3 regions of the Chryseobacterium sp. MIQD13 genome follow, and region 2 is predicted to be linked to each of the others. Evidence: riboswitches for the same ligand, from Rfam matches in the RefSeq annotation. Region 2 holds a riboswitch; each other region holds the start of a gene.
What was found. Region 2 has a riboswitch for cobalamin ahead of metE (5-methyltetrahydropteroyltriglutamate--homocysteine S-methyltransferase). Riboswitches for the same ligand answer to the same signal wherever they lie in the genome.

Region 1 (10,870 bases), on a different contig from region 2:
ATTTGTATTGTTTTTCTTTCCATTCTTTTTCTGATTATTTATATAAAAAAGTAAAATGGGCGGGGATATTTCCACCTTCAGTCTTCCACTTAAATTTTCCGGTTTTATCAAAACAGTATACATATCCGGTAGTCACATAATTTCTGGCATCTGTAAGGTAAATATCCTCTGTATAAGGATTTACAGCAATTCCATAAGGTGCCTTGATCTCATCTGCATACTGCTGGTCAATAATTTTAGTAGCAATAACCTGCTCGGTCTTGACATCTATAATTCCGAAGGTCTTGACGTAGGAATGGGTATTGTAATTAAATTCATTTCCATAGTAATACAGCTTATCATTCACAATCGTCATTCCGCTTACAGCAACATGAAAATCTTTTTTCACAGTTCCTGTTGCTGCATCTACAAGAAACAGACTGGACGGAATATTGTAATAATCTCCCCTGGAGCTGACATACAGATCTCCGTAATTATCTTTCTGCAGACGATGAAGATTAATCGCGACGTCAATTTTTTTTGTTTGTGTAAAAGTGTTCAGGTCAATAACAGAAACAGTTCTGTCATAGTTAGGGAACATATATCCTCCGGAATTTGCTACAAAAAGCTGATCTCCGATAATTTCCATTTCTTCAGGCTGATATCCTACCACGACCTGCCTTTCAATGCTAAGTGAGGTGGTATCAATTTCAACTACTTTTCCCGGTGGAGAATTTGGATTCAGCTCAACGGGGCCGGCGTAGCTGCTTGCATATATTTTATTTCCTTTGAAAGACATGTAACGGCAGTTTTGCAGCTGTATCGTTTTGATGCGTTTTGCAGTTTTGGCGTCCAATACTTCTATTTTATTGGAAACATTAACCACTACATACATTTTACTTCCATAAATCATAATGTCATTCCCCACATCTCCCAACTCTTTTACCACACTTGGATTTATTTCTGCATAAATATTCTTGTGGTAGGTTCCTGTTGCGTAATCGAAATAATCGAGCGTACATTTGTTGCTGCCCATATTTCCTTCATTTAAAAGATAGAATCCTTTAATCGGAGTATCTTCCCCTGTACTTACCTCATCTTTTTCGGAAGGAACAACATAATCATCCGTCCGGCAGGAAAACAGGAATAGCAATGCAAAAGCCAGCAGGCAAAAGTTCAGTTTTTTCATAATGTAAAGCTTACAATGAGTTTAAAATTTCTTCCGGGCATAGGATAATTCCTTACCACGTCATAGTATTGATCCAGTACATTGTTGACCTCAAAACCTGCCTTAAGCTGGTGTGAATGCCAATTGAATTTTTTCTGGATAGATAAATCATGAGTATACCACGGCTGCAGATAATTGGCCCGGATATTATTCAGCTGGGCATCATAACGTTCTCCGGTATACATAAAACTATAGTTGAAACTCCAGTCTTTATAATCTGTCATCAGCGTAAAGGTGAGAGCATGCCACGGCACATAAGGAATCTGATCTCCGTAATAGTCTTCTTTTTTATCGGTATAATCTCCGGCCCGCTGATAAGTATAGCTCACGAGGGGTTTTAGTTTAACTTTACTGATATCAAATTCAGCCTGGATATTAACATCTGTCCCGATGATCTTTACATTACCCAGATTGGTCATCATCCATCTGAAAAGATTGGTAGTAGGAACAGCTACAATCTTATTCTCCACTTCATTATAATATCCGTCCACTTTCACATAAATTCCTTTAAAAACTTTGTGGTCATAGAGTTTCTGATAGGTAAATCCAATATCATACTGATTCGTATACTCAGGTTTCAGCATCACGTTTCCGATCATTGTGTAGTAGAGGTCGTTGAAAGTAGGCATCCTGAAAACTCTTTTGTAAAAAGCTCTTAGTGTAAAATCTTTGGATTCGGACGGCTGGTAATTCAGGAAAGCAGAAGGTGTCCATTCGGTTTTGTCCGGAGATTTGGCATTCATTTTTACATTTTCATGAACAAATGTTCCCAAAATACTCCCTAAAAACTTAAACCTGTTCCATTGATAAGTAGTAGCAAAAGAAAGCAGTGAGGTATGGCGGGTGGGATATGAAAAATCCCTCAGGCTAGCATCAAGATTATTGTACTGAAAGTCAAAACTCCCGCTTACATCCCAGTTCTTATTGATGGAATAAATATTTGATGTGGAAAAATAAAGTTCTCTCTGTATGTAAGAATTATCTATTGGCAAAACCGTTGTCGCAACATTAACTGTATCTAGAAATCTGGTATAGTCATAGCCAAATTTGGCTTTGACCTGGGTTTCAAATTTCGGAAACAGTTTTTTTCTGAAGCTGGCCTGAACAAAATAATTTTCATCCAGCATTTGCTGGCCTTTCGGTCCGAAATCATTATTAACAACAGCAGTAGGAATTCCTCGGTCTGAAATATAGCCGTATCCGCGTACACTCCAGCTTCCTTCATTTATGGTTCCGTTAAAACTGGTTTCAAAACGTTTAGCACGGATATAGGAATCATACCTTCTGGCAATCGTATCATTCGCAACAGATCCGTCAGAATTCTTTTTCTCATATTTATACTTATACAATCCGTCACTTTGTACAAACTCCGAACTGAAACTTGCCGAAACTTTATCAGAGATCTTCTGTTCCAGGCGGAATGAAGGATTGAATAAACTTATCGACCCTAATTTTAATTTAACCGTTAAGTTCGTTTTCTGATCTTCTTTAAAAACAGGTATTTTAGGCTGAAGATAAATAGATCCCGAAGAGCCGAAATCTTTTGCAGGCTGGAAGATCTCACTTTTCTGGCCGTTGTATAAAGAAACAGCCTCAATATCATCTAGGGAGAATTTTCCAAGATCCACGATTCCGTTCTGAACATTCCCCAATTGAATACCGTCGTAGAAAACCCCAACATGCTGGCTTCCCATACTCCGGATATTCACCGTTTTCAGTCCGCCCATTCCACCATAATCTTTGATCTGTACTCCTGAAAAATACCGTAAAGCATCAGCCACAGACTGGCTGTTCAGCCTTTCAAGCTGCTCACCGGAAAGTATCTGAGCCGGAAGAATTTCTTTAAAATCTTTTTTATAAATCCGGATGGGAAGAATTGTTTTCTCCCGGATCGTATCTCCGGATTGCGAAAACAAAATTTGAGATGCTGCCACAAATAATGTGATAACCCCTTTTTGAAACCGTGAAACAGTAAGTTTTCTGACCATTAGCTCATTTGGAATAATGCAGACGCTAATGGATATAAGATAGCAACGACAAAGCACAGCTGTCACTGCACAGAATCATTGTTGTCCTAAGCTTTATTCCACGAAAGCATCAAACGTTTATCCTCCGGCAGGTCTTCTGACTTACTCCGTTTTTGAAATCCTTCCCATTAAAAAACAGTGGATATAATCTTCAAAAACTTTGATGTGGAGCTTACAGCAGCGGGTCTGTTCCGGATTTTCACCGGATTCCCTTTTAAGTGCTTTTTACAGCGCACCAGATTGCGGCAAAGATAGAAAATTATTGACAGATGCAATACAAGACATAATAATTTAATTTTCAGCAATAAAAACCGGCGGCTTCGGGAGCCTCAGCCACCAGTTTCAGAACCCATCATTAAGGATAGAATAATAGTATGTTTAAGATTGAATCAACCACTTTTGGTGGCTGAGGCTCTCGAAACCATCATTCCTCATCAAATCCCAAAATTCAGAAAAATACTGAATCTAGATTTCGCTTCAATATCTCCTCCCGCCAGATTGGAATACGCAGGAAGCATCACTTCACCACCGAGACTAAATTTTTTATAGGAAGCTTCAAAACCCAGCTTCCCGTATAAAGCACTTCCTGCTGTATTGGGTAGTGCTTCATTAAACTGCCTGTTTTTGTCATACACTTCGCCTTGAAGTCCTGCCTTCGCAGATAAAATGGCTTTTTCATTTCCTGTAATCTGATAAAATCCTGTTGCCGCATAATTCCATTGGTTTCCAAAATGGTAATGCTTTTTATTTTCTGTTTTCACTGTATAATCTGTATTGATCAGTAAAGCCAGCTTATTCTTCTGAAATTTATAGTTTAAAACTGCCTGATAATCCCAACTGCCCGTTCCGAGCTGAAAACTTGGATTGACCCCGGAAATTCCTTTTTCATCAAATTTCCCCAAAGGAACTTTTATCCCCAGACCACCATTAAGCTGATGAAAATTATCTTTGGAATTAATGATCCTGTAGATTCCCATCAGATTTAAATCTCCGATACCATTGATGTTGATATCTCCCTGCATGGTTTTCTTTTCGTGAAAATGAAAAGGCAGACTGGCATATACACTCAGTTTTTCAGTCAAAGGGATTTTTCCCCAAATCTGCATGGTATTGAAATACTGATCCTGTGTGAGATCTTTTACAAAAAGGTTTTCTTTTGCTCTATAATGCTGGGCAAAATACTTAATCCCGATAAATTGCGGATTCAGCAAAGATTCAAAACCGGAGGAGCCGTTTCCTGCCGCACAGCCACAGGCATCACAGTCATCAAGGATATTTCTGTTAATATCATCAGAAATATCAATACTGTCGTTAATTATTGCAGCCTGACAAACAAATGAGAAAGCCAGACTGATTATAAAAATTATTCTTTTAAAGTTTATAGTAATGTTCATTCTGCAAATTTTGGATTGGAAATAAAGCTTTTATCAGACAAGGTTTTCAAAAAGGCAATGATAAACTGCTTTTCCTGAGCATTCATTGCAATTCCTATATGTCCGTTCTGTTTAAGCTGCGGATCAAGGTTGGGATTATCCTCTACATTATCCGAATAGAAATTAAGAACAGCTTCCAGCGTGTAAAATCTTCCGTCGTGCATATAGGGAGCAGTATATTCTATGTTTCTAAGGCTCGGAACGCGGAATTTCATCCAGTCATTCTGATCAAGCGTTACACGGTAACGTCCTGCATCTTTGAATTGCGTATTGTAATACATTCCGGTATTTCTGAAGCTTTCATCAGTAAATAATTCTCCGCTGTGGCAGGAAGCACATTTCTGCTGAAATAAACTCTTTCCCTGATTTTCTTCAGAAGTAAGAATTTCTCTTCCCTGCCTGAACCTGTCATATTTCGAATCAGCAGAGATCATGCTTGCCATAAACTGTGACAGGGCTTTCAGAACCCTTTCTCCGGTAATATTTTCATCTCCGTATGCGGCCATGAAAAGCTTTTTATACTTTTGGTCTTCCTTCAGTTTTGATATCACTTCAGGCATGGAACTATCCATTTCGTTTTCATCTGTAATCGGGCTGATAGGCTGCTCATTCAGATTATGGATCACACCGTCCCACATATATCTTTTCAGAAAAGCCATATTCTGGACAGGCGGTGCATTCCGGATTCCTATTCTATCGTCTACACCATGACTTACTGTATGACCGTGATGGGTAAAAGCGTTTTCCTGAATATGACAGAAACCGCATGATATTGTATTATTTCTGGAAAGTTTTCCTTCGTAAAATAATTTTCGTCCTAATTCCACTCCGTTTTTGGTAACCGGATTTCCGGATGAATTGAAAGTCATTTCAGGGAAATAGGAAGGAAACTGCAACGGATAGGCTTCATCTTTTTCGAGTGGCCGGATCACCTCATCAGAACAGGATACACAATTCAGAAAAAGTATAGCCAATACTATTTTGGATAAAATTTTAATCATTGTGAACATGATCTACTTTAAACATTTTAGTCAGGTTATCCGTAACATCTGCCAAATGAGGACTTGATCCCATCATCATATTATTTTCCGCTGTAAGGGAAAGTGTTTTACCGCCGCTTAAAAACTGGTTGAGATCGGCAAGAATATGAACTGAAGGTTTTACCTGCGAAGTCACTCTGGCTGTCGTCGGCAAATTCAACGTAATTTCCCGGTAAAGATCCGGTGTGTTATTGGCTGCTACATTTCCCATATTTCCGGTATGATTCATAAAGTTTGTATCTGCCGTACTGTTGCCATATTTCCCTTCCAGTTTCACAAAAACATAGCCTGCTGCCCAGGACCATGACATCCCTTTAGTTTTTGCTTTGGTCCAGAATTCTGCCTGACCGTCCTGTCCGAGCAAGTACGCTTTCTGGCTGATCCCAAGTCCGAATTTCATTTTTTTGTAATTATTTTTAGGGACTCCGTTCAGGTCAACGTAGACAATTCCGGCTACTGCATCTGCCTGGTCTATGATAAAAGCTCCTTTATCAGGATTATTTTCATTGTATTTGAATTCGTTTCCGCTTTCGTCGATCAGTGTAATATTGCTGATTACGTATTTAAGGGTGGAAAAATTATGTTTCTGCCCTGCGGTAGAAGTCTGTACTGTTTGATTTAAAACAATATCACCAAGATTATTAAACCCATTCTCGAATTTGATCTGAAGATTCCCTGTGGAAGTATCCTGCGGATCGGCATCATCGCTGCTTTGACAAGATGATAAAGTGAGTAAAGTAAAGGCAATAAAGAATAATGATAAAAATTTATAAATTTTCATTTTTGATTTTTTAAGTTGAATTTTTTGAAATAGAGATTCTTTTGAATGAGTGAACATTCAATTTTTTTAAACCACAAAAGGCGCAAAAGTTCTTTTACACTTTAGTTATTTAAAGTGTATTGGAAAACTGAATAGAAGAGCACATAAGTTTTTGAAAATCTTTGATTTTCATACTATATAAACTTCTCTTTGTGGTTTGTAAAGGAGTAAACTTAAAAAACCGGTGGTCTGAAAATATGTTTTAGAAACAGAAAAGAATAGGCTGTTTCATAGAGAAAATTAAAATTCAGGGAGAAGAGTTCTCTTTCCGTCTGAATGGCTGATATTTCAGAAAGTGTATAAGTATCCAATACTTTCTGTCCTGAATTTTTGGTTTTGTTTAAAGGCGAGGAATCAGTATTATTTGTTTTCGCCAGTTCTTTGCTTAAGTAGCATTTCCCATTACAATGAAGCTCCGGCCTGCTTTTATTAATACAAAGAACGGTAGCAATATAGTTATAATTTACAGCATACTCCATCAATGGGATCAGGGGTCTGAACACCATGTAAAAAGTGAGGAATATGCTGCAAATTAAATTCATTTTTATTTTTTGCTTACTGCTTCGTCATATCTTCTGCTTACTTCTTTCCAGTTAAGCACATTCCAGATTGCAGTAAGGTAATCGGCTCTTTTGTTCTGGTATTTCAGGTAATAAGCGTGTTCCCATACATCAATCCCTAAAATCGGGGTTCCTTTTTCTTCTACTACATCCATCAGAGGATTATCCTGATTGGCTGTAGATGACACGAATAATTTTCCGTTCTTATCTACAGAAAGCCATGCCCATCCTGAACCGAAGCGGTCTGCTCCTGCTTTGCTGATCTTTTCTTTGAAAGCCTCCATGCTTCCAAAAGTTTCACTGATAGCTTTAGCCAGTTTTTCAGAAGGCTGTGTGTTTTTTACGGGAGTAAGAACTGTCCAGAAAAGTTCATGGTTGTAATGCCCTCCTGCATTGTTTCTTACTGCCGGTGAAAGCTTAGAAACTCCTGAAAGAATCTGGAAAAGGGTCTGTTTTTCCTGTGGGGTTCCTGCAATCGCTTTATTTAAATTGGCAACATAGGCAGCTGCATGCTTTGAATAATGGATTTCCATAGTCTGTGCATCCACTGATCCCTCCAGCGCATTGTATGCATACGGAAGCGGAGCCTGCTTAAACTGGGCAAAAGCAAACTGTGTGGCAAATACGGCACTTAAAGCTGCTATTTTCAAAATCTTCATAACGTTTTGTTTTTATGGTTTAACAATATTTCTTACTTCAATAGTTTTTTAATATCCTCGATCAGGATTTCCCTGTCGGGATGATATTTACCGTTAAGCTTTGGTGTTTTTCCTTCCGGATCTTCATAATTCAGCCCGGAATAATACAGGATTGGCATATTGTCTTTATTATACCTGCAGCGAATGTTTCCCTCTTTGTCTACAAGGGCGATCATTCCGCTGTGGTTCAGGCTTTCACTTTCGTCTTCCTTATCTCCTACATAGATATTGAACTGATCTGCCAGTTTTCCTATATAATCCCTGTCTCCGGTAAGAAAATGCCAGTCCGGTGATTTTGCTCCCACACTTTTGGCATGCTGTTTTAATGCTGCGGGTGTATCGTTTTCCGGGTCGATACTTATTGAGATAATTCCAAATTCGGGGCTGTTTACCTCATCTTCAATAAATCTCATATTACGGTTCATTACGGGGCAGATTGTTGGACACCTGCTGAAGAAAAATTCTACCAGATATACTTTCCCCAGCATATCTTTATTGGTGATTTTCTTATTATTCTGGTCGGTCAGTGTAAAATCGGGAACCTTCATTACGGTGTACAGGTTCTTTTTAAAGTATCCCATTCCTATACCTATTCCCAGAAAAAGCAGGGCAAAAATGGCTATCGGAATGATGACCTTTTTCTTTGCTCCGTTTTGGGGTTTATTATTTCTGGGCATATTTTTCCGGATTTTTTTTGAATTCGTCTTTACAAAGGCTGCTGCAAAAACCGTATGTTTTATTTTTATAGACTACTGTGTCTTTCATATCATCTTCTGTTTTCATATGACAAATCGGATCTTCGGCATTGGCAAATTTTACCTTTCTGATGCTTGATTTTGAAGATGAAGCACTTTTTTTATGTTTTACTTTTGGTGTTTCCTGGCCACAGGCGAATAATGAAACTGACAATAATGCAGTTAAAATAATTTTTGATTTCATTTTAATTGTAAATTGAAATTAATGATAGTATTGAACAAAGACAGAGGTATTATTTAAACTAAATTTAAAGTGATGTTAGCATGTATTTACATTCATAAGCACTTTACATATAGCAATAAGAGATGTTTTCACAGATTAAAACACCAACTATATATTTAGTTCAAAATAAATTAAGCTAAAGGAGGATGAAATATCCTGGTAAAATATTCTGAAGTATCATCTATACTATGATATGTATTGATCACTTTTAATTCGGAACCAGATTCTTTTTGAGCTAAAAATGAAAGAATATCGTGTGAAAGAAATACATCTAATCCTGCAATTTTTATAGTCTGGGAATTATTGGACTGTTTCTCTGTTTTTGCCAGTTCTTTACTTACGTAGCATTTCCCTTTACATGTAGATTGGGGAATATTTCTGTTTTCACAGAGGTTTTTTACAATATAATCATAGTTCACGGCATAGTTTACCAATGGCAAAACAGGGCGTAATGCGATGGTAAAAATGACGAATATGGATATAAGAAATCTCAATGAATTGGTTCTGTTTTACAAATATACTACTCAAATTGGGTTTATGGCTTATTTATGATGAATGTCATTGATTATTTTCGTTGAAACCTGATGAAAAAAACTCTGCTACAGTTGTAACAGAGTTTATGGGTTATTTTTTTCTCTCGCTGATTAGGCTGATTTCACAGATTTTTTATGTCTTTATTTTTTTGCGGCCTGGAGTGTTTTTATCGCAAAGGCGCAAAAGTTATTTTAGAAATGATGGATGTTTTTAAGGCGCAAGGATTTTATCTCTGATAAAATTTTACAGTCCTGATTATTTCTCGCCTCATCTAATACCTAAAACCTGTCATCTGCAACCTGCTACCTTTAACCAAACTTCATCCTTTGTATTCTCACTGCATTTAAAATAGCCAGCATCGCTACTCCCACATCTGCGAATACGGCTTCCCACATCGTTGCCAGACCGCCGGCTCCCAGAGCTAAGACTATCGCTTTTACGGCAAAGGCTAAAATAATATTCTGCCATACAATTTTCTTGGTCTGTTTACCTATGTTAATGGCCATTGGAATCTTACCGGGTTTATCATCCTGGATCACAACGTCCGCTGTTTCGATGGTGGCGTCGCTTCCCAGCCCACCCATTGCAATTCCTACGTCACTGAGAGCGACCACGGGAGCATCATTTACTCCGTCACCTACAAAGGCTACGGTTTGATTCGTGGCTTTGATTTCTTTTACTTTATTTACTTTATCTTCAGGTAGCAAATCTCCGAAAGCGTTGTCTATACCAAGCTGATCTGCTACATATTTTACAACGGTACTTTTATCACCACTCAACATAGTCGCTTTCACACCCATTTTGTGAAGGTTTTCAACAGTTTGTTTTGCATCATTTTTTATACTGTCTGCAATGGTGATATAGCCAGCAAATTTTTTATCATAGGCTATAGCAATTAAAGTGTAAACAATATTGCCATGATTAATATCGTAGCTGATACTGAATTTATCCATCAGCTTAAAATTACCTACCAACAATTCTTTTCCATTAACTGAAGCTTTTAAACCATGTCCCGCAATTTCCTCTACATTCTCTAATGGGACAGCGTGATTGATCTCACCTGCATAATTATGAATCGCTGTAGCTACAGGGTGTGTACTTTTGCTTTCCAGAGCATTCACCAGTTTCAGGACCTCTTCTTTGCTGAATTCGGGGTTAATGTTCACTTCCTGTACTTTGAATACACCTTCCGTCATGGTTCCGGTTTTGTCCATTACTACATTCTGGATTTCTGCAATACTGTCCAGAAAATTGCTTCCTTTAAACAGTATTCCGTTTCTGCTTGCCGCTCCAATTCCTCCGAAATACCCTAAAGGAATCGAGATCACCAATGCACAGGGACATGAAATTACCAAAAAAATCAGTGCTCTGTAAAGCCAGTCCCGGAAGATGTAATCATCGACAAAAAAATAGGGCAGAAGACAAATCCCTATCGCCAGGAAAACAACGATTGGAGTATATACTTTTGCAAATTTTCTGATGAAAAGTTCAGTCGGGGCTTTTTGCGCTGTGGCATTCTGCACCAGTTCCAGAATTTTACTGAGCTTACTGTCTTCGTAAGCCGTATTCACTT
Region 2 (10,870 bases):
ATTGATACTAATTTACGAAATATATTATAAATTTCTTTATTTCTGATATGGATCTTTCAGTAATCATTTTTACTTTATTCCGGCTTTTATACTGATTGTGAATATTAATATTGGAATCAAAATACGGTTATTTTTTATTTGGGGAATTTGTCTTCGGATAAATATTAACCGGAAAGAAAATCCCAACAAAAAGTTGGGATCTATAGTATTGAGTCTATAACCAATGGTTTTTAAGCTTTTCCTGAGTTACATAAGCTGCAGCTGCTTCTTTTGAGGCTTCTACCATTGCAATCAGCGCCTTCTCCGTTTCATCCCAGTGGCGTGTTTTCAAACCACAGTCAGGATTCACCCAAAGCTGCTGTGCCGGAATAACAGCTTGTGCTTTTTTCAGCAAAAAGATCATTTCCTCTTTTGAAGGAACCCTCGGGGAATGGATGTCATAAACTCCCGGACCGATCTCATTCGGGTATTTGAAATCTGCAAAAGCCTGCAGCAGTTCCATCTGACTTCTGGAGCATTCTATAGTAATCACATCGGCGTCCATATCGGCAATATTCTGGATGATATCATTAAATTCAGAATAACACATGTGCGTATGAATTTGGGTTGAATCCTCTACACCGGAAGCTGAGATCCTGAAAGCTTCTACAGCCCATTTCAGATATTCCTGCCATTCGGATCTTCTGAGCGGAAGTCCTTCTCTGATAGCGGGTTCATCAATTTGGATAATCCTGATTCCTGCTTTTTCCAGATCATTCACCTCATCGCGGATAGCCAATGCAATCTGTTTGCAGGTTAGAGAACGGGGCTGATCATCGCGGACAAAAGACCACTGCAGGATCGTTACCGGACCTGTAAGCATTCCTTTTACCCATTTTTGAGTTAAAGATTGAGCATATTCAGACCAATAAACCGTCATCGGATGAGGTCTGTGAACATCACCATAAATCACCGGAGGTTTTACACATCGGCTTCCATAGCTCTGAACCCAGCCATTTTGAGTAAAAGCGAATCCTGAGAGCTGCTCTCCGAAATATTCCACCATATCATTACGCTCAAATTCTCCGTGAACCAGTACATCTATTCCGATTTCTTCCTGCCAGCGGATGGTTCTTTCTGTTTCTTTTTTAAGCAGACTATCATATTGCTCGGCGGTCAGTTCTCCTTTTTTGAATTTTGACCGCCAGGTTCTTACTTCTTTGGTCTGAGGAAATGAACCAATAGTTGTAGTTGGAAAAAGAGGAAGCTGAAGAACTTTCTGCTGATCTTCTTTTCTGATATTAAATGGGCTGTTTCTTTGAGCATCATCTTCAGTGGTTACATCTGCGCGGTTTTTTACTTCCTGATTGTGAATCAATGCAGAGATTTTTCGGTTATCAAGAGCTTTTTTATTTTCTGCATATTGCTGTAAAGCCTGATAATCTGCATTTCCGGAAGCCAGCTTTTTTAAGGCAGTAATTTCATATACTTTTTGTTTGGCAAAGGCCATCCATTGCTTGATTTCAGGAGATAATGTATTCTCATTGGTTTCCAGATCAAGATCGAAAGGCGAGTGGAGGAGAGAACATGACGGAGCAATGAAAACCCTTTCCGAACCAATAGAATTCACTGCTTTTTCTATGAAGCCCAAAGATTTTTCAAAATCATTTTTCCAGATATTTCTTCCGTCTACAATTCCTAATGAAAGGCTCAGTGTTTCAGGGATGGTATTTAAGACTTCATCCAATTGTTCAGGACAACGTACAAGATCTATATGCAGAATATCTACAGGAAGCGAAACCGCTAACGAAAGATTGTCCTTTAAGCCTTCAAAATAAGTTGCGATGATCAATTTAAGATCCGGGAATTGGTTTCTGATTTCGGTATAAACCGATTGATAAATTTCTTTTGCTTTTTCGGTAAGATCCAGAGCTAAAAACGGTTCATCAAACTGAATCCATGTGGCACCATGATTTTCAAGTTCTTTTAAAATTTCAATATATACTGGAAGCAGATTTTCAATAAGTTCCAGTTTATCAAAACCGTCTTCCTTTTCTTTACCCAGTAAAAGGTAAGTCAAAGGGCCGATGATAACAGGTTTTGCTTTTATTCCAGCTTGTTTTGCGCTGATGAATTCACTGATGATTTTTTTTGAAAACAATCTGAACTGCTGGTTTTTCTGAAATTCAGGGACAATGTAATGGTAATTGGTATCAAACCATTTTGTCATTTCCATAGCGGTAATGTCGAGATCTTCTTTCTGATAGCCTCTGGCCATTGCAAAATACAAATCAAGCTCAGAATTGGATGATCTTGATGCAATTTCCTTGTAACGTTCAGGAATAACTCCTACAGTCAGAGTCATATCCAAAACCTGATCATAATAGGAAAAATCATTACAGGGAATAAGATCGATTCCTGCTTCCTGCTGCATTTTCCAGTTTTGCAGACTGATGTTTTTTCCGGTTTCCAGAAGTTCATTTAATGATGCTTTGCCTGACCAATACTGCTCGCAGGCTTTTTTGAGTTCTCTGTGGCGGCCAATACGCGGGCTGCCAAGAATGTGCGTTTGCATGTTCTTAAACTTTTAAATTAAACAATGATGATTTTAAAAGCTCTTTTAGAATGCTTCGCAATGCTGACGGAAAAGAATTTTGAGGATATAAATGGATACAATGAGGACGTAATTTTCCCTGTAACGAAAAGGACGTTCAAAAAAGTATCATCTGTATGACCTGAAGCTTCAGACCGCGAAAGCATTGTCAATTCAGAATAGGCAGGTCTCCTGACTTGTAACGGCTTTTATCATCCTTCCCGCTTTTGGCAGTGGATATTCACGGATAAAAACTTTTGGTGTGTTACTTACAGTTGCGCGACAGCTCGTGATTCTCACACGATTCCCTATTAATCTACGTTATGTAAAACCTCTTCTGTTTGATGAAGTATGTTAAAGAACTATTTTCAGAACAAATGTAGGGAATATTTGTTTACAAAAAGCAGTGCCTGAAAAAACAGGCGGAGGCTTTAATTGTTAAAAATTAAATTTTTGAACTTAGATTAAATAAAGTTTATATCTGCCTAATTAAGATAATTTACATTAAAAATCCCTTTTTTTAACTTAACTTTTACGGTATCACCTGTTTTATATTCAAAAATAGATTTTAAGTCTTTTGTTTTTCTTTTTTTATCAATTAGATGTATTTCACCATCTTCATAGATAGAGTTATTTTTTCCTGCATTAAGCCAGAAAACCATTGCTTTTTTGTGGCTAATTATTTCATAAGTCTGAACTGTCTGAGAGATCTCAGTATGATAATTAATGAACAATAATATATTGGATATTAATGATTTTAAACTGAAAGTTAAAATTGTAGAAAGTATAATGACAATAATGATCTGGGAAATTTTTTTAGCTTTTGAAAGGATAATTATAACAATGGCTATAACGGCTGTAATCATGAATATATATTTCCACGAATCAATCTTAAAAGCATCCAAATCTGTTTTCAGATAATGTTCTCTGATGAAAGGTTTTAAAAGGAAACCTTCAAAACAGTAGAAAGGAATCAATAGCATTAAAACCCGGATATATGAATTTGATAATATAGCTTTCAGCTTTTCAGGAATGATCATTTTTTATAAATATTTGCCAGGTTATTGTTTTTTAATTTTAAAGTAATAGTTTTGATATAAATTAATATCTATGGAACTGCTTTTTCTTGCTTTTATTTTGCTGATAATTATGGGCTTAGCTTACCTGGTTATGCGTTTTTTTAACCGATGGACAGCAAAATCTCAGCATGCAACGATCTGGAACGGATTGATCTTTATTGCTTCATACGCACTTTTATTGTTCATCTCATTTGTTATTTTTATGATGAACGTAAGTTTTGAACGGTAATACTTTTTGATTTCTGATGATGAAATAGGCTACAGATAGATTAATGATCAGGGAAGCCCAGACATTCAATCCATAAAACAGTTCATAATCATAAAGATTTTCCTGATAAAACAGGTTTTTAATGATCCTGAAAGTAATGGCTGTAACTGTAACTGCATAACTTAAGATCATATATTTTTTATGTTCAGAAACTTTTCCCTTTTTAATGAAAAGAACTGCAGCAAGCGTAAAGTATGCCCAAATAATATCCTGCAGCAGAAATCCTGTAATCCCGAGCATTCCGCCATTCGAAAATAATCCGAGTACAAAGCATGCCGGAACATTAATGATGAGGATATTGTAAACATAAACTCTTCCTATCAACCGATGCAATTTCTTATTCTCAGTTAAAAATCTACTGGAAAATTGGGTCAGCCCAGCCAGAAGGCAAAGTATGATTGAAAAAATATGAATGTAAAAAAATGCCATCCAGTAGGGATTGCTGACCACTTTCTGTTTAAACATAAGGAAGCCTACATTTTTATCAAAACCTGTATATTGGGAAATGGTCTTCAGCATCAGAATGCTGAAAATTAAAACTGCAATGACAGCCAATATCCTTATGATCTTGATTGGCACCTTATTGATATAGTTTTAATGATTGATGGTCATATACATATTTCACATTATTGTTTCTAATGATCATGTCTTCATTTCCGGGCTTCAACACTAATGAATCCGTATCAAAAGTAAAAATGATTTTTTTATCAGATTCTTTAATCTTTAAAATATCAGTTAGCTTCTTTTCCTCATTTTTAGGTTCAATATCCAGATTTCCAATATGCTTTATTTTTCCTTTTTCCAATAAAAATGTATCACCGCCAAAGAAATATTCAAATGCCTGCTGACAAACTATAATGATATTTCCGTTTTGATTGTTCTTATAAAAATAAGGTTCATACAGATAAGCATCCCCGATTCCTTTTGATTTATAGATGATTTCGTTTTTACTGTTCAGCATTAAAAGTCTGTTTCCCCAATCATTTTCAGTGTCAGGCAGAGTCATTTTACCGTCAATAGGCTTATAATTTCCTGTTACGATATGATTTCCTTCTACAGAAAATGCGTGTTCAATATCAAATCCATTGATTTTTAAACCGGAAATACTTTCTGGCTTAAATTCAGTAAACACAATATCTTTTACAACTGCAGTTTCCGGAGCTTCAGAAATCTCTTTTCTGGCTGATTTTTTATTTTCTTTTTGAGATTCCTCCTTACAGTAGAATAGAGTGAATAGAGCCAGCACCGGTATTATTTTTTTCATCTGTTTTCTATACGATGTTTTTGATACGTAAGTATTGTAGCAGCATAATGGTTTTTGCATCCATAATCCCTCCGTTGTCTATCATTGTAAGAGCATCATTAAAAGGAAGTTCTAAAACCTCAATATTTTCACCCTCTTCTTCAAGCCCGCCACCGTCTGTAATCTTCATTTCATGAGAATATTCTGCAATGAAAAAGTGAAGGATTTCCGTTACAGACCCAGGTGACATATATGCTTCAAACACTTTCTCCACCTTTGATATCTTATAGCCCGTTTCCTCTTCAGTTTCTCTTTTGATACATTCTTCAGGATTATCATTATCTAACAAGCCTGCACAGGCCTCAATAAGCATACCTGTTGTATTTCCGTTGATAAAAGTAGGAAGTCTGAATTGTCTGGTTAAGATCACAGAACCTGAAACTTTATTGTAAAGAAGGATAACTGCTCCGTTTCCTCTGTCATATGCTTCTCTGCTCTGGGTTTCTGCTGTTTCGTCTTTTTTTACGATTGTGTATGTAACTTTTTTCAGGGTGTACCAGTTGTCAGAAAGAATTTCTGTTTTAATAATGTTAATGTTTGGTGTGTACATATATGTGTTAAATCTTTTAAATAATATTTATTTTGTCTGATGATGGATTAATAAATTTTCTAAAGCTCCCTTCAGATCGGGAAATTTAAATTGGAATCCTGTATCCTGTATCTTTTGTGATGAAGCTCTGGAACCTTCAAGCAAAGCATCCGCCAGTTCTCCAAATATAATTTTTAAAACGAATGCAGGTACATTAGGCATAAATAATGGTTTATTGAGAACTTCAGCGATCTTTTTAGTTAAATTCTCATTCGTTGTAGGCTGAGGTGAAACCGAATTGTAAGCTCCATCCATATCCTGGTTTTTCAAAGCAGATTCATAGATGGAACAAATATCATCAATATGAATCCATGGCATATATTGTTTCCCATTTCCTAAAGCTGATCCGATACCATACTTTATGGTGGGAATCATCTTCTTCAATGCACCGTCTTCTTTGGAAAGAACAATGGCTGTACGTATTTTAACGACTCTTTCTGCCAGATTCTGTTCTTTAAAATCATCAGCAGCTCTTTCCCATAAAACAACAACTTCGCTCAGAAAATCGTTTCCCGGAGGATCACTTTCTGTATAAATCTTATCCGTAGTTACAGTTCCGTAATAATTGATTCCTGAAGCAGAAATGAAAGATTTAAGCTTTATTTTCTTCTTTTTTACAGTTTTTAAAAGAAGTCCTGCGGAATCTATACGGCTGGATATCAGTTCTCGTTTTCTTTCGCTGGTCCAGCGTTTTTCTGAAATATTGGCTCCCGCCAGATGAATAATATGGGAAACATTGTCAAGAGCAGATTCATCCATCGTTCCGTTGCTGATATCCCATTCAAAATCATTGTCATGTCTTTTTTTACGGGTCAGGAACCTTACCGTATATTCTTTTTCTATTTTCTTTGACAGCTTTTGTGCGATCATGCCGCTGGCTCCGGTTATCAGAACGATTTCTTTCATGGTATAATATTTAAGAATAGTGTGGAATATTAAGCCTGGTTCTTTACAATCAATACAAAATCATCTTCCAGAAGTTTATAGCCGTAATCATAAATAAACCTGTATTCAGAGCCATTTTTATAAACTTTCAGATTGGTGAAATAATCGAAATCAAAACCCAAGCCGTCCATCCTTGATTTTGCAATTTTTGCTTTGCCGTCCGTATTCAGCTCCAAAAGGATACGGTAATTTTTGCGGAGCTTATTGTTAACATTCCGCATCAGGTTGGTAGAGTCTTTATTCTGCTTATTGTTGTAGGCATTCCGGCAGGCATCATTGCAGAATTTTTTATCAGCCCTTCCGATAATTTTTTCGCCACATTCGAGACAGTTCATACTTTATTTTTTCATATTGTGCATGTGTTCATGTTTTTTCCTTAATAACCTTTTAAACCTGGTATGGGAAGGGTAACTTCTGTTGGAGGTTATATTGTTAAATAAAAGAGCAGTCAGTAAAAGAATAATGCATCCTGATAAGACAGGAGAAAGAACATACCAGTATCCCAGTTCAGGAATTTTTCCTGTAGAACTTACTGCAATTAATGCTGTTGCCCCGCCGGGAGGATGAAGGGTTTTGGTATACTGCATCAGTACAATGGAAAAAGCTACAGCCAGCGGAGCAGAAAGCCAGATGATGTCAGGAACTATCTTATAAACGGTAACACCGACAAGAGCTGAAATAACATGTCCACCCACCAGATTTCTGGGTTGGGCAAGCGGACTTTGAATGGCTCCATAAATCAGAACACTTGAAGCTCCGAATGAACCGATCAGGAATATATTTTCAGTTGCCGCTAAAGTATGGGACTGAATAAATGCAATGATTCCAATCCCGACAAATGCTCCTAAAAAGGACCAGAAATGTTCTTTATAATCAACCAGCGTCTCTTTATAAATTACATATTTTGAAACCCTGAATGTTCTTTTTATAGTCTTCTTCATTAATCTTCTTTATTTTTTATTATTTGAATTAAATTTTTTACAAATGGTTGAGTATACATACCTTTCTGATCATAATCCGGATCCAGGACAGTGATTTCTATTCCAAAGCATAGAGGAGAATGAATCAGTGGTTTCAAAATTTCTCTGAGATTTTCATAATCAATTCCATCTTCCATTCTGCTGTCTACAGCAGGCATCAGCTCGTCTTTCAGAACATCAACGTCCAAATGAATAAAAAAACCATCCAGATTTTTTATTCCTGTCATTTTTAAGAAATCTTCAGCTGTTTTCCTAAAACCATTTTTTCTAACTTGTGTCAGATCAAAATAATGAATGTAAGAATTGACGATTTGTGCTACATATTCTTCATCATCTGTTTCTGCATTGCCGACACAAAAAATATTTTCCTCCTCAAAATAAGGTTTAAGTCCTTGAATATTAGTTAATTTTTCATGTCCCAATCCGGTAATAATAGCTAGATCCATTCCTGCAACGGCTTTAGTGGAAGAAAGGTTGGGAAGAATAAAATCAGTATGTCCGTCCAGATAAAAAAGCCCAAAATTTCCAAGTTTCTTTAAGGCCAGAGCAGTTCCGATCAGAATACTGCAGTCGCCTCCAAGCAAAATGTTGAAACTGTTGTCTTTATGATTGTTTAATATAAAATCTGCCTGCTTCTGAGCATAATCAATAATAGATAAAGAATTTAAGACACCAGATTCCTGATCAAGTTCCATGGAATATTCCGGAGCGTCTAATCTGAAAATATGATCGGGATTGATTTTCTTGTGAAAATCAAATTTTCTGAGCCAGTCCGGAAGCTTTCTGACTCCAGGCTCAGTTTCATGATCTTTTTTCTTTAATCCCAGGTTGAGAGGAAACTCAAAAATATTGATGTTCCTTTTCATAGATGATATTTGATCAAAGATACGGAATTATCCATTTTCAAATGGATAAAACTGACACAATGATATTTCTCCAATGGTTTTTTATTACTGTCGTTGTGAGGATAATTAAATAAAAATGACAAGAACATTTAAAAATTTTACTTAGTAGAATTAAAGTTTAATTTTTATCTCTTGATGAAAAAGAAAAGTGAATTTTTTAAATTAAAAGAAATATGACTATATCAAATTGATTGAGGCCATATGTCTGTTTAATGAAGCAAAATTTGTTAAAAATTATCGAAATATATTCGACAACAAACGAATACAAATGAATTTAAATAGTTTATAACCGACTATGATGTGCTGGCTTAACAATCTTTGCAACAGAGATTTGAGAAAGGCAGTGAACGTCTCTTATCTGAATTATTAATCTTAAAAATTTTAAAGTTATGTCACTAAGAAACAAAGTAACATTAATTGGTTACACAGGTAAAGAAGTTGAAACAGTAAACTTCGAAAGCGGGAACTTAAAAGCAAGTGTATCCTTAGCCACCAGCGATCATTACACAAATGCAAAAGGCGAAAAGGTAGAAGAAACACAATGGCACAATTTAATTGCCTTTGGAAAAACAGCTGAAATCCTTCAGAAGTACGCCCCCAAAGGAAAGGAAATTGCCATTGAAGGGAAACTTACATACAGATCGTATGATGACAAAGACGGCGTTAAGCGGTATATAACAGAGATCCGAGTTGATGAGATCCTTCTTTTAGGAGGTAAATAATTCTAAAAACACAAATGATGAAAGTAAAAGTTTTTAAAATCAGACTTTCCAAAGAATTTCTCCATCGAGATCAAAGAATGCTTGATGATTTTCTTGAAGTGAATGAAATTGTAAAAGTGGAAACCGCTTTTATAAATGATGAATGTTACTGGTCCGTGATCCTGTATTTCGAAGAGCTGAAAATAGCCAGAAATATGGTAAAGGAACCAAAAGCAGTAAAGTACTCTGCAGATAATGATGTTTTAAACTCCGATGAAGTGAAAATTTTGAATGCCCTGAAATACTGGAGATCTGAGAAGGCTAAAGAACAGAATCTTCCTACTTATTTTATCGCGAGCAATAAAGAACTGATGTCTGTAGCCAAGTATAAACCTGCTAAAAAAGAAGAACTGCTTGAGATCAAAGGTTTCGGAAAACATAAGATTGAAAATTATGGTGAAGAGATCCTTGAAATTCTTGAAAGCGTCTGATTTTTTCGGATTTAGTAATGATAATGCATCGGGAGCTGGAGAAGAGATTACTTCTCCGGCTTTTTATCTTTCGGAAAAGTCCTTTCAATTGCTTATTTTTGCATTCATCAAAATGACATACAGCAAATGAAGCCAAGTTTAGCGAAAGGAACGAGAGATTTTACAGCACAGGAAGTATCAAGAAGAAAATATATTATCAATATCTTACAGAAGAATTTTGAATTGTTCGGGTTTCAGCCACTGGAAACTCCAAGTTTTGAAAATCTTTCTACACTGACCGGGAAGTATGGAGAAGAAGGAGACCGATTGATCTTTAAAATATTAAATTCAGGAGAATATGCTTCAAAAGTAAACCAGGATGATTGGGATAATAAAAATCATCAGAAGCTTATTCCTCAAATTTCAGATAAGGCATTACGTTATGACCTTACCGTACCTTTTGCAAGATTTGTAGCGTTGAATCATGGTAAGCTGACATTTCCCTACAAACGCTATCAGATTCAGCCTGTATGGAGAGCTGACCGTCCACAGAAGGGTAGATTCAGAGAGTTTTACCAGTGTGATGCAGATGTAGTAGGAAGTGAAAGCTTATTGCAGGAAGTTGATTTGGTTCAGTTATATCTGAAATCATTCTCTGATCTGAAAATCCCTGTTACTATTCATATGAACAACAGAAAGATTCTTTCCGGTCTTGCAGAATATGCAGGTATTACAGATAAACTGATTGAGTTTACGGTAGCGTTGGATAAACTTGATAAAATAGGAAAAGAAGGGGTTGTTAAAGAATTGCTGGAAAGGGAAATTTCCCAGGAATCAATTGATAAATTGGAATTCTTATTTAATCAGTCAGATGATGCGCTGGAAAATCTTCTTCAACTTAAAGAAAAATTCTCAGGCAATGAAATTGGTTTGAAAGGAGTGGAGGAATTGGAATTTGTTCTTACACAATCTCTGAATCTTGGAGTAGATATGCAAAATCTTGTGTTCAATATTACGCTGGCCAGAGGTTTGGATTATTATACCGGAGCTATCTTTGA
Region 3 (10,870 bases), 540 kb from region 2:
TTGTATGGTTGATGAGCACTCCTTTTTCATCCCTGATCTCAATTTCGGAAACATGCATTGTCTTTCCTTTTCTGATGAAACGGGCAGTAGCCGTTACAATCCCGTCTTTTTTACTTTTAAGATGATTGGAATTGATATTCGTTCCTACACCATAATATTTATTACCATCGATGAAAATATTGGACAGGCTTGACCCTAAAGTTTCTGCCAGCACACAGCTTGCTCCTCCGTGAAGAATCCCGAAAGGCTGGTGTACTTTTGGCTGTACCGGCATTGTAGCTGTCAGTGTTTCATTTTCAACGTCAATATCGATGAATTGTATTTCCAGTGTTTTTGCTAATGTTACCCCATTTCCCCAGGAGTTTAAGAATACAAGGAGCTCTTCTTTGGTATGATCTTTCATTTTATAAGTGATAAATGATAATTGATGAATGATAATCGATTGAGCAAAGTAGTTTTGTTAACTTTTAACTTCTTCTTCGCTGCCGGTTCCCATGATATTTGGATTCCAGTTTGCAGGAATTTTTGGAACAATGTCATATTTTACATAGTAATCCTGGATTTCTTCCATGATCTCGGAAAAGGGAACTGAAGCAATTCTTTCATAAGGTATGGTATAACCTAAATACACAATATTTCTTTTGAAATCACCTGCTGCCAGAACAATTGGGACTTTTGCCGCTAATGCCATATGATAAAATCCTTTTCTCCATTTCGGAACCCAGCTTCTGGTTCCTTCGGGTGTGATAACAAGGCTGAAGTCTTCTTTTTCAAACTGTCTGGCCACGAAATTAACCAGGTCATTTTTCTGGCTTCTGTCAATTCCAATGCCGCCGAGTCCTTTTACAACACTTCCATACCATGCCTTTGTATGGGCATCTTTGATGATGATTTTCAGTGGTTTTTCTAAAGACCAGTAGGCAAGATTTCCCAACAGATATTCCATGTTATGGGTATGCGGTGCTACCACAAGGATACATCGGTTCAGACTTTTTGCATCGCCCTGCAGAATAACTTTCCAGCCGAGCATCTTTAACATCAGTTTACCTATCAGTTTTTTCATAAATCTTTAGATTAAAAACAAAAAAGTATAACCAAATGGGTTATACTTTACAAATATATTGAAATATTATCGCTCTTAAAACAAACCGCTGATTAAATCTACGATCTTCATTACAATTTCTAATGCAACTTGTACCATGGTTAAGGTGTTTTTTAATGATTTGGTTAATTATTTTTTAACTACACGAATGTATAACATTTTTTTTACATAATGAACTAAATAATGATTTTTTTCTGTTGTCTGAGAGAAGAAGAGTGTGAATTTCAAACGGTTGCCATCCATTCACACCTTCTGCACTCTCTGAAGTTAATTATTTAGTTTTTATGGAAATTTCGTCTTTTCCGTCTTTGATTTTGATATCTACGTTTTTGTTCATCTTTTTGATGGTGGATTTCATAGAATCAATTACCTGATCGGCCTGGGAATTCGGAACTTTTTTCCCGTTGATGATAATGCTGTCTTTGTCATCAGAGTTGTATTCTATTGTAGAACCGTTTACAGAAATTTTATTCTTTTCTATTCTGATTTTACCGTTTTCATCCTGTTCCTGATCATCATCATCGATGCCGTCTCCGTTTAAATCTCCGTCAAAATCCATTCTGTCTTTTTTCAGCGGGATCACTACTGTATTCTGAGGAATTACAAGCTCATAATCTACTCTGTAATGTCTGAATCTGTGCTCATACGGATACTTGATGTAGTTAGGAAGCATTACTTTATTACCTACTATTTCCACAGGAACGTTGATCTGAACCGGAACGTTATAGCCGTTTCCTTCTTTTTTAATGATCAGGTAAGGTGTTTTTACTTCAGGCTTTCTTGATACTTCCACATAGATGTAATCTTCTTTGTAGACTGATTTTTTGTCAGAATAGATATCATCATCATAAGCTGTAAAATTCTGAGGAATATTCACCTGCTTCATATCTACATAAAGCGTGTCTGATGTAGTGTTGATAGCAACATTTTCCGTATCCTCCTTACTTCCTTTGTAGATCAGGTTTTTCTTAGCCATACTTACTCCAAAATAAGTTCCAAGTCCTAACAGCAGAAGGAACAGTCCTCCGATTACCCATCCGATATTTCTAAGTTTAGTTTTTGGTGAAAATATTCTGATGCTCAGTAAGCTGAAGATAATTGCCGGAATTAAACTTCCGATCACCATCATTGCTACCAATACTTTATCCAGGCCGTTTTCATCCATATAGAATCTCATCTCATTAGCCCCTGGAAAATCTGCATCCAGCCCGAATAATCCAAGGATCACAAATACCCCGATGATGCTTCCGATAGCCATTAGTACAAAGATTCCTCCTATAAAGTATTTCAGAATATTCCATACCCCGCTGCCTGCATTGTTGATGTAAGGCTTTGATTCGTTGTACATTTCTCCGACCCTCTGAGTAGATTCGTTGGCAAATTGAACCAATTTATTAGACTCATTCTTAAGATTGTCGAAGTTCATAGGCTTTCCCTTCATTTTCAGGAAATCTGTAGCAGTTTGTGCTTTCGGTAAAACGATCCATAAGATCAGGTATAGAAATATAATCACTACAGCACTTCCGGCAGCCGGAATCATGATCAGGAAAGTAATTACCCAGATAGCTCTCATGGCAGTAATATCCATTCCTACATAGTGGGCAAGTCCTGCACATACTCCTGCAATCTTTTGTCTTTCAGGATCACGGAACAGTTGCTTTTTATCTGTATATTCTGCTCCTGACTGAGCTGTTTTTTTACTGTTTTTCTCAGAAAAATAGGCTTCTTCCTGCTCTTCGATCTTTTCAGGAGTTCCGATCTGTGCGATTACTTTTTCTACGTCTGTATCGTTAATCACTTCACGTTTTCCTAAAGAATCTCTGAAGATTTCTACCATTCTTATTTCTATATCATGCATTACCTCTTCCTCTTCTGAAGCATCCAGTGAGCTTCTCAGGGCATTCAGGTAATCGCTGAGCTTTATATATGCGTGTTCTTCTATGGTAAAAGAAAAACCTGCGAGTCCTATTGAGAGTGTCTTGTTCATAGCTTTGTTTTTTAAATTTTTTGAGTGATTTGGTTTACTGACGCTGTCAGCTCTGCCCAGGTATTTTGAAGTTCATCCAAGAAAAGCTTTCCTTTTTCTGTAATCTGGTAATATTTTCTTGGGGGTCCTCCTGTAGATTCTTCCCATCTGTAGGAAAGGAACTCGCCGTTTTTCAGTCTTGTAAGGAGAGGATAGAGGGTTCCTTCCACTACATCCAGTTTTCCTTTTTTAAGTTCATCGATAAGGTCGGAAACATACATTTCACGATGATTGATGAGACTTAAAATACAGAATTCCAGAATTCCTTTACGCATTTGCGCTTTGGTATTTTCAGTATTCATCTTTAATAAGTTTTGTTAATTAGTTATATTTTCAGAATTATGTTCCTAGCTAGATGAACCTATTCTGATTTTACATTACAAAGATATGTAAATAAAATGGTATTATGCAATACAAAGTAGTGAAATTATTTAAATATTTAATTTAAATAACTGATAATCAGAATAATAATTTTCAATCAAAATTTAGCCTTGAATGAGTTTATACTAAAATCAGGTTCAAAATTTTAAATTTTTGTACTTTTGAATCAGATTTTATAGAAAGAATTCAGTGAAATTATTTTAAAATCAAAACACCTTTTAAGATGAATCAAAAAATATTACTCCCAATTATCCTTTTCGGAAACTTTTATTTCGCTCAAAATCAGTTTGAATTAAAAGATGCTTCAACGAATTACGATGTGAAAATCAATGTAGAGACCTGCGAAAATAATGAATGCAGTGGAAAATCAACTGTTGAATTGCTTGATAAAAAGACTTCCAAAAAGATCCAGACCTTAACTTCAGATAATCTGAACTTTTATCTGAACGAAGACCAAAAGCCTACTGCAAACATTATTCAATTATATAATGAACAAAGCCCATTGATTTTTGATGATTTTAATTTTGACGGAACAGAAGATATTGCCATCAGAAACGGAAATGAAAGTGGATATGGAGGACCTTCTTACGATGTTTATGTATTTAATATCACCAAAAAACAATTTGTCGTGAGTGATGAATTAACAGCTCTGGCTCACGACAATCTGGGAATGTTCAATACAGATTCCGAGAGGAAAAGATTGATTACCTATTCAAAATCAGGTTGCTGCTGGCATCTTACAACAGAATATACGGTGGTTCCGCAACGGGGATTGTTTAAAGTATATGAGCTGGAAGAAGATGCAACAGGCGGTGAAACAGTAAAAGTGACCAAAAAAGAATTTATCGATGATAAATGGATAAAAAACATTAAAACCTATCCAATTAACGAATATTATAAAGATTAACAATGAAGATACAGAAGGAAATAGATTTTATCCTGGCAGTTGATGCCCTGAAAAATGTACAGAGAAGAAACTACAATGCTGATGATTCCAGAAGGGAAAATACTGCTGAACACTCATGGCAGATCATTATTCTTGCACAGATCCTTTATCCATACGCTAAAAACCGTGCAGATATTGATCTTTTAAGAGTAATAAGAATGCTTTCCATTCATGACTTGGTGGAAATAGAAGCGGGGGATACCTTTCTTTTTGATGAAAAAGCAATGGTAGGGAAATTTGAAAGAGAAAAAGTGTCAGCACAGAAAATTTTTGGAATTCTGGACGAACCTTTAAAGACAGAATTTTTTAATCTGTGGCTTGAATTCGAGGAAGAAAAAACTCCGGATGCTATTTTTGCCTGCTCTATTGACCGTATTATGCCATTTATCCTAAACTCTCATACCTCAGGAAAAAGCTGGACGGAAGCCGGAGTTACTGAAAAGCAAATCAGAAATATGCTGGAAAATGCTATTACGAGAGCGTCGGATGAGATGGGAGAAGCCTTTGAAATGTTGCTGAAGAGAAGCCTGGATACTGAAAAAGTAACGAGATAAATATATTCTATTGTGAAAAGCAATGGTAAAATAGGTTTCGGGCGGCCGCAGGCCGCCCGAAACCTATTTTTATTTACATAATCCTGATTGGCTTTTTAAATTCATCAATTGCCACAAATGTAAAATCACCTACAATAGCTCTTTCTCTTTCATAAGAGTACATTTGCTCCGTATAGATTTCCACATTCACCTTCATACTGGTGTTTCCCACATAGGAAACCTTTCCGATCAGTTCTACAATTGTTCCGGCAGGAATAGGTTTCTTGAAATCGATCTTATCGCTGCTTACGGTTACCACTCTTTTTCTTGCAAAACGGGTTGCTGTTATAAAAGCAACTTCATCCATCAGCTGCATGGCAGTGCCTCCGAAAAGAGTATCATAATGATTGGTGGTGTTCGGGAAAACCGCTTTAAAAATTCTGGTTTCGGATGCTGCAATTCTTTCTTCTGTAGTCATATTTCATTATTAATTAATGCGAAATGAAATACTATTAAAATAACAGAACAATAACAGGAACCATAGGAATTCCTGAAGCAGTCCATCAGATCAATAAACTTCAAATCGCGAAAGTTTCTTGTTTAAAGAAATAGGCAGGTCTCCTGACTTGTAACATCTTTTATCCCCTTCCCGTGCGCTGCACAGTGGATCTTTGATAAAGACTTCAGTTACTTACAGTTGCGCGACAGTCCGTGATTTTCACACGGTTCCCTTTTAATCTGCGTTATGCAGAACCAGTTTCTGTGATGAATTAGCGTTAAACTTTTTCAGTGCAAAAATAAGAATATTACAGCATAAAAAGGCAATTATTCCGGACTATTGTAAATAATCTGGCTCATTACCTTACCTTCCTTGATGGTCCATAGAGTGGTGTACCTGTTTTCACCCGAACCGTTGATCATATAAAGATAGATATGGTCATTATCAAGAGCAGTTACTCCGATGTTATTGAAATCCATCGTAGGCTGGAACATATTTTTAATAGCTTCCCTTACAAAAACAGAGCCTCTTCCGGGCTGTTGAACTCTGATAGACTTAATTTCCGTCATACCTTCAGGAAGTGCATCCTTGATTCCCCACGGTTTTATTTTATCTATGCTAAGAATATTTCCGTTTGCATCTTTCTCCTGCTTTCTGTAGCCCGCGTTGGAAGGATAAACATCAATAACCACTTTGGTTCTTTGGGCAGTGGGTATTTTAGGATTGCTGTTATCTGTAAAAATAAGTGACTTTCCGTTCTTGGATTTTGAAGGAGTGAACTGAGGGAGCTGGTCTATGAAAGCAATACGTCCTTTATTCACCATTCCTTCTTTTTCAAGATTCTCGTATCTTACGAAAGGTTTTTCATCATCCTGTTTTTCAGGATATTTGATCCATACCCATTCCGTTTCTCCCGGAGCAGGCTTTACATAAACAAATACATCACCCTTGCGCATCCGGATCTTATCCACGATTTTTCTGTAGTCATCCTTGTGAACACGTACATTGGCGTAGCCTTCTTCAGCCTTTACAACACCGAAAGGAACTTTATTCTGTCCCTTAACAAATGCAAGAGAAAAAAAACTGAAAGCGGAGAGGTACAATGCTTTGTTTATGGAAATCATTTTATGAAATTTTTGATCCTTCAAATATATAAATTAAATGCTTTTTCTGATCAGTAAAATAGGACTGTATTTAATTAAAATTATCAATATTTCCCTAAAAGTTTATCTTGTACTCAAATACAGCTGGATTTTATCAGTATGCTTAATGATAATCAAAATAAAATAGCACTGAAAAAATCAGCGCTATTTTTTATATTTAATTTAAAAGTTGTATAATTTCCAGCCAACAATTATCGGATTGTCATATCTTCACATCAAATCCTTTCAAGATCATCTGCATTAATCGTTGTCTTAAAAGTACCGTAATTCACGATCACTTTATTTTTGGAAATTTTTTCAATTGTTCCTACACTCGTACTTCCCGGAATACGGACACGCTGTCCCTCTTTCATCCAGACAGCACGGTCGGTTTTACGCTTTTCTTCCAGTTTCTCATTGGTTTCTGCAATCTTTTCGATTACTTCTTCCTTTTTAAGCTGCTGCGTAATTTTTCTCTTAACAACCTGAAGGCGTTTCGATTCATCTTTATCAGCTCCTATTTTTCTGAATTTTTCCTGTTCAAGAATCTTTACAAAATCTTTTACAACATCTTTTCTCGATTTGCCTTTTACATAACTGTCGATAAACGTTTCAATCTTATTTCCGAACTGAAGCTTACGGTGTTCTTCTTCATACAGTTTCTGGAAATTGAAAAGCTTTTGCTGTAACTGGTCATTCAGCTTCTGCAGGTTATCACGTTTGTCTTCCACAGATTCTTTTCTTTCTGCAAGATCGGTTTTCAGTTTTTCAACCTCAAATTTTTCCTGCTGAAGTTTTACAATCGTTTTATCCAGATTGACGATATCGTGTTCTACCTTCTTTTTTGCCGCATGAATAATGAATCTTGGGATTTTGTTCTTCTCTGCAACCTCGAAAGTGAATGAACTTCCTGCCTGTCCCACCTCCAGTTTATACATCGGTTCAAGGGTTTCCTCATCAAAAAGCATCGCAGCATTTTCAGCATTCGGAAGCTGTTCTATCACCAGCTTGATGTTGGTATAGTGGGTGGTAATGATGGCAAAACTCTTTTTATCATAGAAATATTCCATGAAACTTTCAGCCAGCGCGCCTCCAAGCTCAGGATCAGATCCTGTCCCGAATTCATCAATAAGCAATAGAGTATTAGAATCCGCTTCACGGATAATTCCAGCCATTTTCTTCAGTCTTGAAGAATAAGTTGAGAGATGGTTTTCTATTGACTGATTATCCCCGATATCCGTCATGATCTTTTCAAAGAAAAACATTTCAGACCTTGGATGTACCGGAACCAGAATTCCGCTCTGAATCATCAGCTGAAGCAATCCAACCGTTTTTAAGGTGATGGATTTTCCTCCCGCATTCGGCCCCGAAATACAGATAATTCTATTGTGATCTGTTAAACTAAGGGTTTGCGGGAAAATAGTTTTGTTCTCAGCTTTATTTCTCAGCCATAACAGCGGATGGAATGCATCTTTAAGCTTTAAGGTTCTGTGACGGTTGATCTTTGGGAGAATTCCGTTCACAAGTTCAGCAAATTTTGCTTTGGCTCTTGTAAGGTCAAGATCAAAAATGTAAATCTGGTATCTCCACAGCTGAGGCTGGAATTCTGCCAGTTCCGCTGTAAGTTTTCTGAGGATTTTGTCAATTTCCTTCTTTTCTTCCTCTTCACTTTCACGCAGCTTGAAATAATGTTTTACCACACTGTCCGGCTGGATATAAGTGATAGAACCTGTTTTTGAAATTCCCAAAACTCTTCCTGCCACCCTTTTCTTGAATCCCGATTTTACTGCTAAAACCCTTTGGTCTTCAATGATCGTTTCCCGGATGTCATCCAGAAAATCACTTTGTCCATAATTAAACAGGGCACGGTTGAAATTCTCCTGAATTGCCTTTTTGGAAAGTTGAATTTCAGCTCTGAGTTCTTTTAAAATAGGCGAAGCATCACTTTTCACTTCCCCAAAACGGTTAAAGACCTTATCAATCTTATCAATGATCTCTTTTTTGAATTCCAGCACGGAAACATCACCTATCAGGGTAGGGAAGGTGTCAGGCATGGTTGGGAAAAACTTCTGAAGCTTTCCTATCTGTTCAGTTAAGGTTTTTATTTTGATGAAAGCACTGTTTTCCAGACGGTAATTCTCAATCAGCATCAATTTCAGCTCACTTTCGATATCTTCGTATTCATCAAACGGAATTGCATTTGAACTTTCAAAACTCGAAAGATATTCCGACGTTTTTTTCAGTGAAAGTTCCGCCTCGTCAATTTCCATGGGACGAAGTTGAAGAATTTTTTCTCTCGTTTTCGGAGAATACGCAAATGGAGAGATTTCCGCGAGCAATTGCGGAAACTCTAATTCGTTTAAATCTTCTTTATTTATATACACACTGCAAATTTAGTGAGAAAATGTGATTATTACGTATATTTGAGATATTTACAAAATTAATGATTGAAACACAACGATTACTATTGAAAGAAATCAACGAAAGCCACGTTGAAGATATTTTACGGATCCGCAGCAATGAAGTGATCAATCAATTTGTGAAAAGGAATTCACCGAAAAACAATTATGATGCACTTCAGTTTATTTTAACCATTAAGAAAAACACCCAAAATAATCAGACTGTTTATTTGGGAATTTCTTTGAAAGACCAGCCGAATCTTATCGGAACTATCTGCCTCTGGAACTTTTCTGAAGACAGGAAAACCGCTGAAGTTGGCTATGAGTTATTACCTGAATATCACAGAAAGGGAATTATGTCTGAAGCCTTAAAAGCTGTTTTAGATTATGGGTTTAATGAATTACATTTGCAGGAAATCTTAGCTTTTACTCACAGGCTCAATGAAAATTCTAAAGGACTTCTTTTAAAGCATCATTTTGTTTTAGAAGAAGGAAGAGTTGATGAAGGTTTTCCGGATAATACTGTCTTCAGATTAACAGAATATCATTTTAAAACAGAATAATGCTGAAAAACATCTTATTAATTTTAGCTTCTGTTTTGGCTTTGTTTTTTTCAATAAAAGAGTTTGGGTATTTTTTTATATCTATTCCGGCCCTTGTTGTATTGTCTTATAATTTATCAGACATGATTTTGAAATTCAGCCAACCAAAATCCGGGAAAAAGATCGCTAAAAATATTGAATATCTGTTTCTATTTCCTCTTATCCTTTTTTTAATCTTCGGCAGATATTATGAAAATACAATCGGAGGATATGAATTATTTTGGAAACTGGCTTTTGTAAGTCTTATTTTTAGTTGTCTGACAATTTATATTCTAACTTTTTTTTACAATTTCAATGATTTAAAAAAAAGAGATAATATTCTGAATTTAAGCTTCTTTTTTCTATTTTTGATTCCGTCATTAGGAATTTTCATAAACTACAGATTTACAGTCTCCAAGGTGAAAAAAGAGAGAATTGAAATAAATGAGAAGAAGATAAGTAATGGTTCGAGAGGAAGTAAGACATATGTAATATTTATCAGAACCGAATATGACAAAAACGAAAGGCTAAGTATAAGTCAGGAGTTTTATGAAAGCATTTCAAATAATCAACTTATCGAATTGACCTTAGCAAAAGGGATTTTAGGATATGATTATGTAGACAAAATAAAAAAAGTTAATATTTATAGATAAATTAAAAAATGACCTGGACAGAAGTTTTAGCCACGATAAAAAATACAGAATATTTTACCAGTCTTTGGGAAAAAGTAAAGCAGGAATATGCAACAACCAAAGTTTTTCCGCCAAAAAACCAAATATTCAGAGCATTGGAAATTACACCTTTCGATGATGTGGAAGTGGTAATCATCGGGCAGGATCCTTATCATAATGACTATCAGGCTAACGGGTTGTGTTTTTCCGTTTCAGAGCAGGTGGCAGCACCGCCTTCGCTTAAAAATATTTTCACAGAGCTGAAAGATGATTTGGGGGTCGAAAGGACTTCAAAAGAGCTGGATGACTGGGGAAAGCAGGGAGTTCTATTATTGAATGCAACTTTAACGGTACGTGCTCATTCGCCTAATTCCCATAAAGATTTAGGCTGGGAAAAATTCACAGATTTTATTATTAAGGAAATTTCAGATAAAAAAGAAAATGTGGTTTTTGTTCTTTGGGGAGCTTTTGCACAAAAAAAAGCCGAACTTATCAATCCGGCTAAACATTTTATTTTAAAATCGGCGCACCCGTCACCGTTTTCTGTATACAGAGGGTTTTATGGAAGCAAACCTTTTTCAAAGATTAAT

Region 1: another riboswitch for cobalamin. It lies ahead of ACQWU4_RS08260 (TonB-dependent receptor plug domain-containing protein); the one in region 2 lies ahead of metE (5-methyltetrahydropteroyltriglutamate--homocysteine S-methyltransferase).
Region 3: another riboswitch for cobalamin. It lies ahead of ACQWU4_RS05365 (acyl-CoA thioesterase); the one in region 2 lies ahead of metE (5-methyltetrahydropteroyltriglutamate--homocysteine S-methyltransferase).

Annotation. Positions count from the first base shown of each region.
Region 1 is NZ_JBNWAF010000002.1:240,707-251,576, forward strand. Features, by position in the region: gene ACQWU4_RS08250 (cell surface protein) at 1-23, opposite strand, end outside; gene ACQWU4_RS08255 (YncE family protein) at 35-1,168, opposite strand; gene ACQWU4_RS08260 (TonB-dependent receptor plug domain-containing protein) at 1,165-3,195, opposite strand; cobalamin riboswitch at 3,305-3,489, opposite strand; gene ACQWU4_RS08265 (transporter) at 3,669-4,628, opposite strand; gene ACQWU4_RS08270 (cytochrome-c peroxidase) at 4,625-5,668, opposite strand; gene ACQWU4_RS08275 (MbnP family protein) at 5,661-6,488, opposite strand; gene ACQWU4_RS08280 (hypothetical protein) at 6,701-7,069, opposite strand; gene ACQWU4_RS08285 (superoxide dismutase) at 7,072-7,746, opposite strand; gene ACQWU4_RS08290 (SCO family protein) at 7,779-8,462, opposite strand; gene ACQWU4_RS08295 (YHS domain-containing protein) at 8,449-8,724, opposite strand; gene ACQWU4_RS08300 (hypothetical protein) at 8,895-9,257, opposite strand; gene ACQWU4_RS08305 (heavy metal translocating P-type ATPase) at 9,606-10,870, opposite strand, start outside.
Region 2 is NZ_JBNWAF010000001.1:587,427-598,296, reverse strand. Features, by position in the region: gene metE (5-methyltetrahydropteroyltriglutamate--homocysteine S-methyltransferase) at 215-2,554, opposite strand; gene ACQWU4_RS02880 (hypothetical protein) at 2,579-2,713, shown strand; cobalamin riboswitch at 2,738-2,923, opposite strand; gene ACQWU4_RS02875 (hypothetical protein) at 3,058-3,612, opposite strand; gene ACQWU4_RS02870 (DUF2306 domain-containing protein) at 3,839-4,498, opposite strand; gene ACQWU4_RS02865 (hypothetical protein) at 4,500-5,183, opposite strand; gene nudK (GDP-mannose pyrophosphatase NudK) at 5,191-5,772, opposite strand; gene ACQWU4_RS02855 (TIGR01777 family oxidoreductase) at 5,800-6,717, opposite strand; gene ACQWU4_RS02850 (hypothetical protein) at 6,747-7,091, opposite strand; gene ACQWU4_RS02845 (HPP family protein) at 7,095-7,697, opposite strand; gene ACQWU4_RS02840 (arginase family protein) at 7,697-8,602, opposite strand; gene ACQWU4_RS02835 (single-stranded DNA-binding protein) at 9,031-9,363, shown strand; gene ACQWU4_RS02830 (HRDC domain-containing protein) at 9,378-9,833, shown strand; gene hisS (histidine--tRNA ligase) at 9,960-10,870, shown strand, end outside.
Region 3 is NZ_JBNWAF010000001.1:1,126,850-1,137,719, reverse strand. Features, by position in the region: gene ACQWU4_RS05395 (PaaI family thioesterase) at 1-403, opposite strand, end outside; gene ACQWU4_RS05390 (1-acyl-sn-glycerol-3-phosphate acyltransferase) at 461-1,063, opposite strand; gene ACQWU4_RS05385 (PspC domain-containing protein) at 1,374-3,089, opposite strand; gene ACQWU4_RS05380 (PadR family transcriptional regulator) at 3,101-3,430, opposite strand; gene ACQWU4_RS05375 (XAC2610-related protein) at 3,733-4,416, shown strand; gene ACQWU4_RS05370 (HD domain-containing protein) at 4,419-5,009, shown strand; gene ACQWU4_RS05365 (acyl-CoA thioesterase) at 5,083-5,466, opposite strand; cobalamin riboswitch at 5,583-5,761, opposite strand; gene ACQWU4_RS05360 (hypothetical protein) at 5,814-6,611, opposite strand; gene ACQWU4_RS05355 (endonuclease MutS2) at 6,866-9,013, opposite strand; gene ACQWU4_RS05350 (GNAT family N-acetyltransferase) at 9,073-9,591, shown strand; gene ACQWU4_RS05345 (hypothetical protein) at 10,029-10,262, shown strand; gene ACQWU4_RS05340 (uracil-DNA glycosylase) at 10,271-10,870, shown strand, end outside.